DNA from 2 places in the Aminobacter sp. NyZ550 genome. Region 2 is predicted to be linked to the other one. Evidence: riboswitches for the same ligand, from Rfam matches in the RefSeq annotation. Region 2 holds a riboswitch; the other holds the start of a gene.
The links. A riboswitch is a leader RNA that binds a small molecule or an ion and turns the genes downstream of it on or off. The one in region 2 is predicted to bind S-adenosylmethionine.
Positions count from the first base shown of each region.

Region 1: linked by a shared signal. The riboswitch ahead of N7E70_RS26275 (O-succinylhomoserine sulfhydrylase) and the one ahead of metA (homoserine O-acetyltransferase MetA) in region 2 are both predicted to bind S-adenosylmethionine.

Region 1 covers NZ_CP114190.1:5,291,330-5,296,491, reverse strand. Annotated here, with positions in the region: gene argF (ornithine carbamoyltransferase) at 1-220, shown strand, start outside; gene N7E70_RS26285 (Hsp33 family molecular chaperone) at 337-1,329, shown strand; gene apaG (Co2+/Mg2+ efflux protein ApaG) at 1,349-1,741, opposite strand; gene N7E70_RS26275 (O-succinylhomoserine sulfhydrylase) at 1,902-3,095, opposite strand; SAM riboswitch at 3,139-3,216, opposite strand; gene N7E70_RS26270 (2'-deoxycytidine 5'-triphosphate deaminase) at 3,358-4,446, shown strand; gene N7E70_RS26265 (ABC transporter substrate-binding protein) at 4,556-5,162, shown strand, end outside.
Region 2 covers NZ_CP114190.1:1,612,057-1,617,218, reverse strand. Annotated here, with positions in the region: gene N7E70_RS08080 (DUF2125 domain-containing protein) at 1-823, shown strand, start outside; gene N7E70_RS08075 (prephenate/arogenate dehydrogenase family protein) at 884-1,819, opposite strand; gene hisC (histidinol-phosphate transaminase) at 1,823-2,935, opposite strand; SAM riboswitch at 3,089-3,166, shown strand; gene metA (homoserine O-acetyltransferase MetA) at 3,216-4,139, shown strand; gene N7E70_RS08060 (LysR family transcriptional regulator) at 4,182-5,039, opposite strand.

The sequences.
Region 1 (5,162 bases), 1.8 Mb from region 2:
TCGCGCCCGCGGCCATAACGTGTTCCTGCCTTATCAGGTCAATTCCGACCTGATGAAGCATGCCAAGCCCGACGCCCTGTTCATGCACTGCCTGCCGGCGCATCGCGGTGAGGAAGTGACCGACGAGGTCATCGACGGCCCGAACTCGGTGGTCTTCGACGAGGCGGAAAACCGGCTGCACGCGCAGAAGGCCGTGCTCGCCTGGTGCCTGGGCGCTTGAATGCGTGATCCCGCGACCCTATCTGGGGCGGGATCATTCAATTATCATCAAAGCCATGTTCTGCGACCGTCGGCGGACCGACCGGGCGCGGAACTCTATAGATGGGATAAGTTCCAGTGACTGACACCGAACGCAAGCTCGGCGAATTCGGGTTCGCCGGCGACGACCATGTCGTTCCATTCCAGGTCGAGCCGCTCGACGTGCGTGGCCGCACCGTCCAGCTCGGCCCGCTGCTCGACCAGATCCTCGGACGGCACGACTATCCCGAGCCGGTGGCCAGGCTCCTGGCTGAGGCCTGTGTGGTCACGGTGCTGCTCGGCACGTCGCTGAAATTCGAAGGCAAGTTCATCTTCCAGACCCGCACTGACGGGCCGGTCGACATGCTGGTCGCCGACTTCACCACGCCGCATTCGCTGCGCGCCTATGCACGCTTCGACGCCGACCGCGTCGATGCGGCGATAGAGGCCGGCATGACCGCGCCCGAGGATCTGCTCGGGAGCGGCGTGCTGGCGCTGACCATCGATCAGGGCGAGCATACCCAACGCTACCAGGGCATCGTCGAGCTCAACGGCATCACGCTGGAAGAGGCGGCGCGCGCCTATTTCCGCCAGTCGGAACAGATCCCCACCGAGGTCAAGCTGTCGGTGGCAAAGCTCGTGCTGCCGGCCGAAGGCGGCCCGCGCGAGCATTGGCGTGCCGGCGGCCTGTTGGCGCAGTTCCTGCCCGACTCGCCCGAGCGCCGGCGCGTGGCCGACATCCATGGCGGCGACGGCGACGAGCGCGACATCGCAGTCCACCCGGACGACAACTCCTGGCAGGAGCTTCTGGCGCTGGTCGGAACCATCGAGCCGACCGAACTGATCGACCCGACGGTCGGCACCGAAAGGCTGCTCTACCGCCTGTTCCACGAGCATGGCGTGGTCGTCTATGACGGCGTTCGCGTCGTCGACGAATGCTCGTGTTCGGGCCAGAAGATCAAGGGCATCCTGCAGGGCTTCACGGCCGAGGAAATCACTGACAGCGTCGAAGACGGCGTCATCCGCGTCGCCTGTGAGTTCTGCTCCAAGTCCTACGAATTCGACCCGGCAGAATTCGCACCGGTACAGTGAAGTCGGGCGCAATGATGCGTCAGTTCAGCCTGGGGCGAGCATCGGGCAAGTCGAGCGAGAAGGCCGGGATGGCGATGTCGAACATCTCGCCCGCCTCGTTGCGCATGGTGTAGCGCCCGACCATGATGCCTGACGGCGTCGAGAGCGGGCAGCCGGACGCATATTGATAGCTGTCGCCGGGATTGAGTTCGGGCTGGTCGCCGACCACGCCCGGGCCGCGCACTTCTTCGACCTTGCCGCTCGCATCGGTGATGTGCCAGTAGCGCGACAGCAACTGGACGAATTCGTCGGAATTGTTCTCGATGGTGACGCGGTAACCCCAGACGTAGCGGTTTTCCGATGGCTCCGACTGGTCCACCAGATAGAAGGGCTCGACCTCGACCGCGATGTTGCGGGTGATTGCGCGATACATATGCTGCGCTCCTTGGCCTGCACGATGACAGAGTCCGCCGCGCGAGGCTGCGGGTCAACTGCTGTTCGACAAAATCACGCCGATTGTGATGAGGCTGTGACGGATCTTACCGCCGGCTTGAACGGCGCTCCCGGTTGCGGAGCGCCGTTGTCCCGGGCGTCTAGCGCGCCGCCTTCAGCGCGTCGCCGATGTCGTTGAGCAGGTCGTCGGCGTCTTCGAGGCCGACCGACAGACGCAGCGTGCCGTCGTCGATGCCGAGCTCGGCGCGGGCCTCGTCGGTGAGGTTCTTGTGCGTCGTCGTCGCCGGATGGGTGATCAGGCTCTTGGCGTCGCCGAGATTGTTCGAGATCAGCACGATCCGCAGCGCGTTCTCGAAGGCGAAAGCGGCTTTCTTGCCGCCCTTGACGTCGAAGCAGATCAGCGTCGAGCCGCCCGACATCTGGCGCTTGACGATGTCGGCCTGCGGGTGGTCGGCGCGGCCCGGATAGATCAGGCGCGACACTTCAGGCTGCTCGGCGAGGAAGTCGGCGATCTTTCCGGCGGTCTCGGTCTGCTGGCGCACGCGCAGCGGCAGTGTCTCCAAGCCCTTGAGCAGCGTCCAGGCGTTGAACGGCGACAGGCTCGGGCCGGTGTGGCGGAAGTAGTCGTGCAGGTTCTCATCGATCCACTTCTTGTCCGACAGGATGACGCCGCCGAGGCAGCGGCCCTGGCCGTCGATGTGCTTGGTGGCAGAATAGACGACGACATGGGCGCCGAGCTCGAGCGGCTTCTGCTGCATCGGCGTGGCGAAGACATTGTCGACGACGAGGCGTGCGCCGATCGAATTGGCAAGGGTCGCGACCGCCGCGATGTCGACGACTTCGAGCGTCGGGTTGGTCGGGCTTTCCAGGAAGAACAGCTTGGTGTTGGGCTGGACCGCCTTTTCCCAGTTCTCGATCAGCGTGCCGTCGACCAGCGTCGCCTCGATGCCATACTTGGGCGCCAGCGTCTCGACGACCCAGCGGCACGAGCCGAACAGGGCACGGGCAGCAACGATGTGGTCGCCGGCCTTCAGGCCGCACAGGATGGCGGCGGTGACGGCCGCCATGCCGGAGGCGGTGGCACGTGCGTCCTCCGCGCCTTCGAGCGCACACATGCGCTTTTCGAACATGTCGACGGTGGGATTGGCGTAGCGCGAATAGATGAAGCCGGGGGTCTCGCCCTTGAAGCGGGCCTCGGCGCTTTCGGCGCTTTCATAGACATAGCCCTGGGTCAGGAAGATCGATTCCGAGGTCTCGCCGAAGCCGGAGCGAAGGCTGCCGCCATGGACGAGGGTGGTCTGGGGTTTCCAGTTACGCTGCTTTTCGGAGCTCATAGCCAAATCCAAATACAAAAAAACCGGCCGCGATAAGTCGCAACCGGTCCACAACGCGGCCCTTTAGCGACTTGTTTAACGTGGCTGCAAGCCGACCGGCCAAATCACCACGGGATAAATGTCCTTTAGACCCGCAGCCTGCTTGCGTCAATTGCGAGGACGACTAAACGTTTTGGGCCACGCACATGAGCCCGGAAACGGTCGGGATCCAGCGGCCCCGGCTCGCTTTTTGGGCTGGCGGCGCTGTAGAGGAGTGAGGCAATTGCGGCAGTCGGGCATTCTTCCAGACCAGGACATCGCGGCGCTGTTTGCGTCGGGCGCGCTCAAGGCGTCGCCGCTCGATGCCGACCAGATCCAGCCGGCGAGCCTCGACCTGCGCCTTGGCGCCATCGCATATCGCGTGCGCGCGTCCTTCCTGCCTGGCCCCAATTCGCTGGTTCAGGCCAAGCTCGACCGGCTCAAGCTGCACGAGATCGACCTGAGCAATGGCGCGGTGCTGGAGACGGGCTGCGTCTACATCGTGCCGCTGCTGGAGAGTCTTGCTTTGCCTGCCGAAATATCGGCCTCGGCCAACCCGAAGAGCTCGACCGGCCGCCTCGACATCTTCACCCGTGTCATGACCGACCATGGCCAGGAGTTTGACAAGATTCCCGCCGGCTACAGCGGCCCGCTCTATCTTGAGGTCAGCCCGCGCACCTTCCCGATCGTCGCGCGCAAGGGTTCGCGCCTGTCGCAGATCCGCTTCCGCAAGGGAAATGCGCTGTTGTCGGAAACCGAGCTCAACGCGCTGCACCTGTCCGACCGGCTGGTGGCGATCGATCCGCCAAACATTTCGGGGGGCGGCATCGCGCTGTCGATCGACCTTGCCGGTGCGCCCGGCAGCATCGTCGGTTATCGTGGCAAGCACCATACCGGCCTCGTCGACGTCGACAAGCGCGCCGCCCAGAAGGTCGTCGACTTCTGGGAGCCGATCTACAATCATGGCGCCGAGGAATTGGTGCTCGACCCGGACGAGTTCTACATCCTGGTGTCGCGCGAGGCTGTGCATGTGCCGCCGCTCTACGCCGCCGAAATGACGCCGTTCGACCCGCTGGTCGGCGAGTTCCGCGTCCACTATGCCGGCTTCTTCGATCCAGGCTTCGGCCATTCCGGCGCCGGCGGCACCGGCAGCCGCGCCGTGCTCGAGGTACGCAGCCACGAAGTGCCGTTCATCCTGGAACACGGCCAGGTCGTCGGCCGCCTCGTCTACGAGCACATGCTGGCACGCCCGAAAGCGCTTTATGGCACCGACCTCGGCTCCAACTATCAGGCTCAGGGACTGAAGCTCTCAAAGCATTTCCGTACGGACTGACCTTAGGTCAGGGCCTGCCGACCTTAGTCTGCTTGTCCATTTCAAGCCGCTGTGCTTGGCTGCGGGCAGGGACGCCCGACATAAGGGTGCCCGGCAAATGGAGAGGATCATGCAGATTTCGTGGAAGTTCGCTTGCGCTGCTTCGCTGGCAGCGCTGTTGTCTGCGGCGGGCGGTGCCTCGGCGCAGGACGCAACAAAGCTCAAGATCGCCACAGAGGGCGCCTATCCGCCCTTCAACAATCTGAGCGCCGACGGCAAGCTCGTCGGCTTCGACGTCGACATCGCCAATGCGCTGTGCGCTCAGATGAAGGTCGAATGCGAGATCGTCGCCCAGGATTGGGACGGCATCATTCCGGCGCTGCAGGGCAAGAAGTTCGACGCCATCGTCGCCTCGATGACCATCACCGAGGAACGCAAGAAGCAGGTTGCCTTCACCAACAAATATTACACCACGCCGCTGGCGCTGATTGCGCTCAAGACCTCCGAGTTGACCTCACCGGAGCCCGATGCGCTGAAGGGCAAGTCGGTGGGCGCACAGGCCTCGACGACGCAGAGCATCTATGCAGAGGACCACTATGCCAAGGCCGGCGCCGACGTGAAGCTCTATCCGACGCAGGACGAGGCCGTGGCCGACCTGACCAATGGCCGCCTCGACGCCGTCGTCGCCGACAAGTTCGTGCTCGTCGACTGGATGAAGACCACCGGTCAGGATTGCT
Region 2 (5,162 bases):
ATGCGCCAACCCCGAGATCAAGGGCTTCCCGTTCCGCATCGGCCTGTTCTGCGACCGGCTGGACTACGAGGATGCGGGGCGCAGGATTTCGGCCAGCGCCGGCAGTTTCCGCACCGCCGCCCAGGTCTATCAACCTATGCACTCGGTGCTGGAGATCGACGGCCCGCTCAGGATCGCCGCGCCCGACCTGCCTCAGTTGCAATTCAACTGGGATTTGCTGCATGCCAGCGCACGTATCGCCAAGCCGTTGCCCGAACGTATCTCGGTCGAAACGCTCAAGCTTTCCGGCCAGGCAGCGTTTATCGACGGCGTCGCCAAGCCGCTGTTCACCGCCGAGCAGACGCAGACGCATCTGCGCCCGAACGGCGCCAACATCGATCTCGCCGGTACCTTCACCGGCTTGCAGATCGACCCGCAGGCGATCGGCGGACGCACGCTGCCCAAGCTCGACGGCAGTGCCGACACCTCGCTCAACAATGGCGTTGCCCTTGTGGAAAGCAGGCAGCCGGCGCTGCGCGGCCAGTCGGGCAGCATTCGCTCGCTGACGCTGACGTCGGGCGGTACGACCGGCGTCGCACTCAGTGGCCCATGGTCGGTCGGCGACGATGGACTGATCGATGCAGATCTCAAGGTGACGATCCAGAACCCGCGCGAGCTGTCGCGCATCCTGTCTCAGGTCATTCCGGAGCAGGCCAAGCAGTTCGAGACCGCCTTCACCGGCCTCGCTTTGCTCGGCGACGCGCCGACCCTGCCGCTCAAGATCGTCAAGGGCAAGGCGACTTTGGGCTTCATTCCGCTCGGCATGGTACCGGCGGTAGATTAGGGGAGTAAGGCAGTAGGGGAGTAGGGGGACGATCCCCTGTTCCCCTGTTCCCCTATTCCCCTAACCCTTCGCCGGATGCTCGATGGCCTCGCGGCCGAAGTTCGGCACGTCGACTTCCTGGCCGGCGTCGATGATCGAGCGGCGGATGGCGCGGGTGCGGGTGAACATCTCGAACAGCTTGTCGCCGTCGCCCCAGCGGATAGCCCGCTGCAGCGACGCCAGGTCTTCCGAGAAGCGCGCCAGCATTTCCAGGATCGCGTCCTTGTTGTGCAGGCAGACGTCGCGCCACATCGTCGGGTCCGACGCCGCCAGACGGGTGAAGTCGCGGAAACCGGAAGCCGAATACTTGATGACTTCCGACTTGGTCACCGACTCTAGGTCGTCGGCCGTGCCGACGATGTTGTAGGCGATGATGTGCGGCAGGTGCGAGACGATGGCGAGCGTCATATCGTGATGTTCGGGATCCATCGTATCGATGTTGGAGCCGCAGCGGCGCCAGAACTCCGACAGCTTCTCCAGCGCCACCGGATCGGTATCAGGCAGCGGCGTGAAGATGCACCAGCGGTTCTCGAACAGTTCGGCAAAGCCGGCGTCGGGACCCGACTTCTCGGTACCGGCCAGCGGGTGGCCAGGGATGAAATGCACGCCCGCGGGTACATGCGGGGCCATCTGCGCGATGACGGAGGCCTTGGTGGAGCCGACGTCGGTGAGGATGGCACCCGGCTTCAGCGCCGATGCGATGTCGACAGCCACGGCGCCGGACGAGCCGACCGGCACCGAGACGATGACGAGGTCGGCATCCTTGACGGCTGCCTTGGCGTCGGTCGAGTAGCTGTCGCCGAGGCCGAGTTCCTCGGCGCGGGCGAGCGTGGGTGCGCTGCGGGTGGTGATCGCAATGTGACGGGCGAGCCCTTCACGGCGGATGACGCGGGCCAGCGACGAGCCGATCAGGCCGATGCCGACGAGGGCGATCTTTTCAAAGAGAGGATCTGACATGGTTCAACTTTTCAGGAATTCGGTGAGTGCGGCGACGACGCCGCGATTGGCTTCTTCGGTGCCGATGGTCATGCGCAGCGCATTGGGGAAACCGTAGCCGGTGACCCTGCGCAGGATATAGCCGCGCGCCGTGAGATAATCGTCGGCGGCAGCGGCCGAGTGCTTGCCGTCATCGGGGAAGTGCACCAGCAGAAAGTTGCCGACCGAAGGCGTGACGCGCAGGCCGAGCTTTTCGAACTCGGCGACCAGCCATTCCGCCCATTTGGCGTTGTGCGCCACCGTGCGCTCGACATGGCCGCGGTCTTCCATCGCCGCCACGCCGGCTTCGATCGCCGCCGCATTGACGTTGAAGGGACCGCGCATGCGCTCCAGCACGTCGATGATGTGCGACGGCGCATAGATCCAGCCGATGCGCATGCCGCCAAGGCCGTGGATCTTGGAGAAGGTCCGCGTCATGACGACGTTCTCGTTGGCCGCGACCAGCTCGACGCCCGATTCATAGTCGTTGCGGCGGACATATTCGGCATAGGCGGCATCGAGCACGAGCAGCACGTTCTTGGGCAGTGCCGCGTGCAGGCGGCGCACCTCCTCGAACGGCAGGTAGGTGCCGGTCGGGTTGTTGGGGTTGGCGAGGAAGACGATCCTGGTCTTCGGCGTCACCGCCGCGATGATGTTGTCAACGCTGGCCTTCTCGGCATCCTCCTTGGCAACGACCGGCGTGGCACCGGCTGCCTGGGTGTAGATCTTGTAAACCATGAAGCCGTGCTCGGTGTAGACGGCCTCGTCGCCCGGCGAGAGATAGCTCTGGGACAACAGGCCCAGCACTTCGTCGGAGCCATTGGTGCACAGGATGTTGGCAGGATTCAGCCCATGGGTCGCCGCGATCGCCTGCCTCAGGCGTGACGCCGACCCATCGGGATAATACTCCATCTTATGCGATAGCCTTTGGACGGCCTCGATCGCATGGGGCGAGGCGCCGAGCGGATTTTCGTTCGACGACAGCTTATGGACCTTGGCGACGCCTGCCGGAGCGGAGCTCTTGCCGGGGACATAGGCTGCGATGTCCATGATGCCGGCGCGGGGTTCGGGGCGAATCTGCTCGGGTGCCTTGGTCATTTCGAAATATCCTGGATTGGCGCCTCCGGCCGGAGGCCGCAGCGGAAATACCGCCCGGTGCACGCAATGTCGAGGAAAACCGGCGGAACCGGGCGGTCTGGCCGGACGAATGGGTCGCGGTTGACGCAATCCCCGACCGGGCGTAATAGCAGGGCATAGACCCGTGGTGATTTGGCCGGTCGGCTTGCAGCCACGTTAAACAAGTCGCTAAAGGGCCGTTTGCGATCCGTAAACCGGCTTTGCGACAGCAATGCCGGTTTTGTTTTTTGGAGTTCGCACAGTGCCGATCAAGATCCCGGATCAACTCCCCGCCCGCCAAGTGCTGGAAAAAGAGGGCGTGTCCATCATGGATGAGCAGACAGCTCTCCGCCAGGACATCCGTCCGCTGCAGATCGGCCTGCTCAACCTGATGCCCAACAAGGTCAGGACCGAAACGCAGATCGCGCGCCTGATCGGCGCCAGCCCGCTGCAGGTCGAACTGACGCTGGTGCGCATCGGCACCCACAAGGCCAAGAACACCTCAGAAGATCACCTCATCGCCTTCTATCAGACCTGGGAAGAGGTCAAGGATCGCAAGTTCGACGGCTTCATCATCACCGGTGCGCCGGTGGAACTGCTGCCTTTCGAGGACGTGACCTACTGGGACGAACTCAAGCAGATCATGGACTGGACGACGACCAACGTGCACTCGCCGTTCTTCATCTGCTGGGGCGCGATGGCGGCCGCCTGGCATTTTCACCGCGTTCCCAAGCACACGCTGGAGCACAAGGCGTTCGGCGTCTACCGCCACAACAACAACGCGCCTGCCTCGCCCTATCTCGCCGGCTTCTCCGACGATTTCGCCATACCGGTGTCGCGCTGGACCGAGGTCCGTGCCTCGGACATCCCCGAAGACTCCGGCCTGGAGCTTTTGATGGAATCGGAAGAGACCGGCCCGAGCCTGCTGGCCGAAGAAGCCGGCAACCGGCTCTACATGTTCAACCACATCGAATACGACTCGACCTCACTCAAGGAAGAGTATGACCGCGACGTGGCCGCCGGCGTGACGATTGCCGTGCCGCACGAATATTACCCCGACGACGACCCGCAGCGCCGGCCGCTGAATCGCTGGCGCTCGCACGCCCATCTTTTGTTCGGCAACTGGATCAACCGCGTCTACCAGACCACCGAGTACGATCTGGAAAACATCGGCAAGGGTCGCTAGCACCACAAGACCGCGTCCGGAACCCGGGCGCGGTCCTTTGCCCTACCCCGCCTTTGCCCGGTGCTCGTGGAAGGCGCAGGCGAGGATGCGCAGGGCTTCGCGCGAGCGGCGGTCGGTGAGCGACGAGTGCAGCACGATTTCGGTTGCCGGCACATCGGGCAGACCGAACTTGCGGCTGACTTCGACGGTTCCGGGCGGCGCGAGACGGCTGGGAAAGACCGCCGTCGCCAGCCCGGCCGACACTGCCGCCGTCACCAGCGACGAGCCGCCGCCGACGAACACCTCGACCCAGGGAATGCCGGCATCGTCGAGCGTGCGTATCGCCAGATCGCGCACGCCGCACAGCCGCGACAGCGTCGCCAGCCGGATCGGCTCGCCAAGACGATGATCGAATTCGGGCGTCGCAAACCAGCCGAAATGCTCCGGTCCCAGCACCTCGCCGTCGCGGCGGTCATCCTCGCGCCGGACAATCGCCGCATCGAGCTCGCCACGGTCGAAGGCGTCGAGCAGCAAGGTCGAATTGTCGACCTGGACCTCGATGGTCAGGGCCGGGTCGTGCTGGCTGAGGCGGGCCAGCAGCGTCGTCACCTCCGGTCCGGCGACATGGCCGGCAATGCCGAGCGTGAAGCGCCGCGCCGAACATGACAGGCCGGCAACCGCTTTGTCATGCGCGGCTAGGAAGCTGCGTGCCGATTCGATGAACAGCGCGCCGTCGGCCGACAGCCTGACGCGGCGCGGAGTACGTTCGATCAGCTTGCGGCCGACACGCTCCTCCAGCCGCTTGAGCTTGACGCTTACCGCCGCCTGGGTCGAGCCCATGGCGTCGGCTGCACGGGTGAAACTCTGCAGGTCCGCCACCATGACGAAGTTGCGGACGGCCTCCGCGTCGAGCCACAGCATGTCATCTATCCCGATTTGTTATCACTGATATAGGATTGCATAGCATTTATGCATGCTCAAGCTTGGCATATCTCGGATGTTTCCAGATAACCAGCGGCGACCGGACTTCCTCCCCCGACGCCG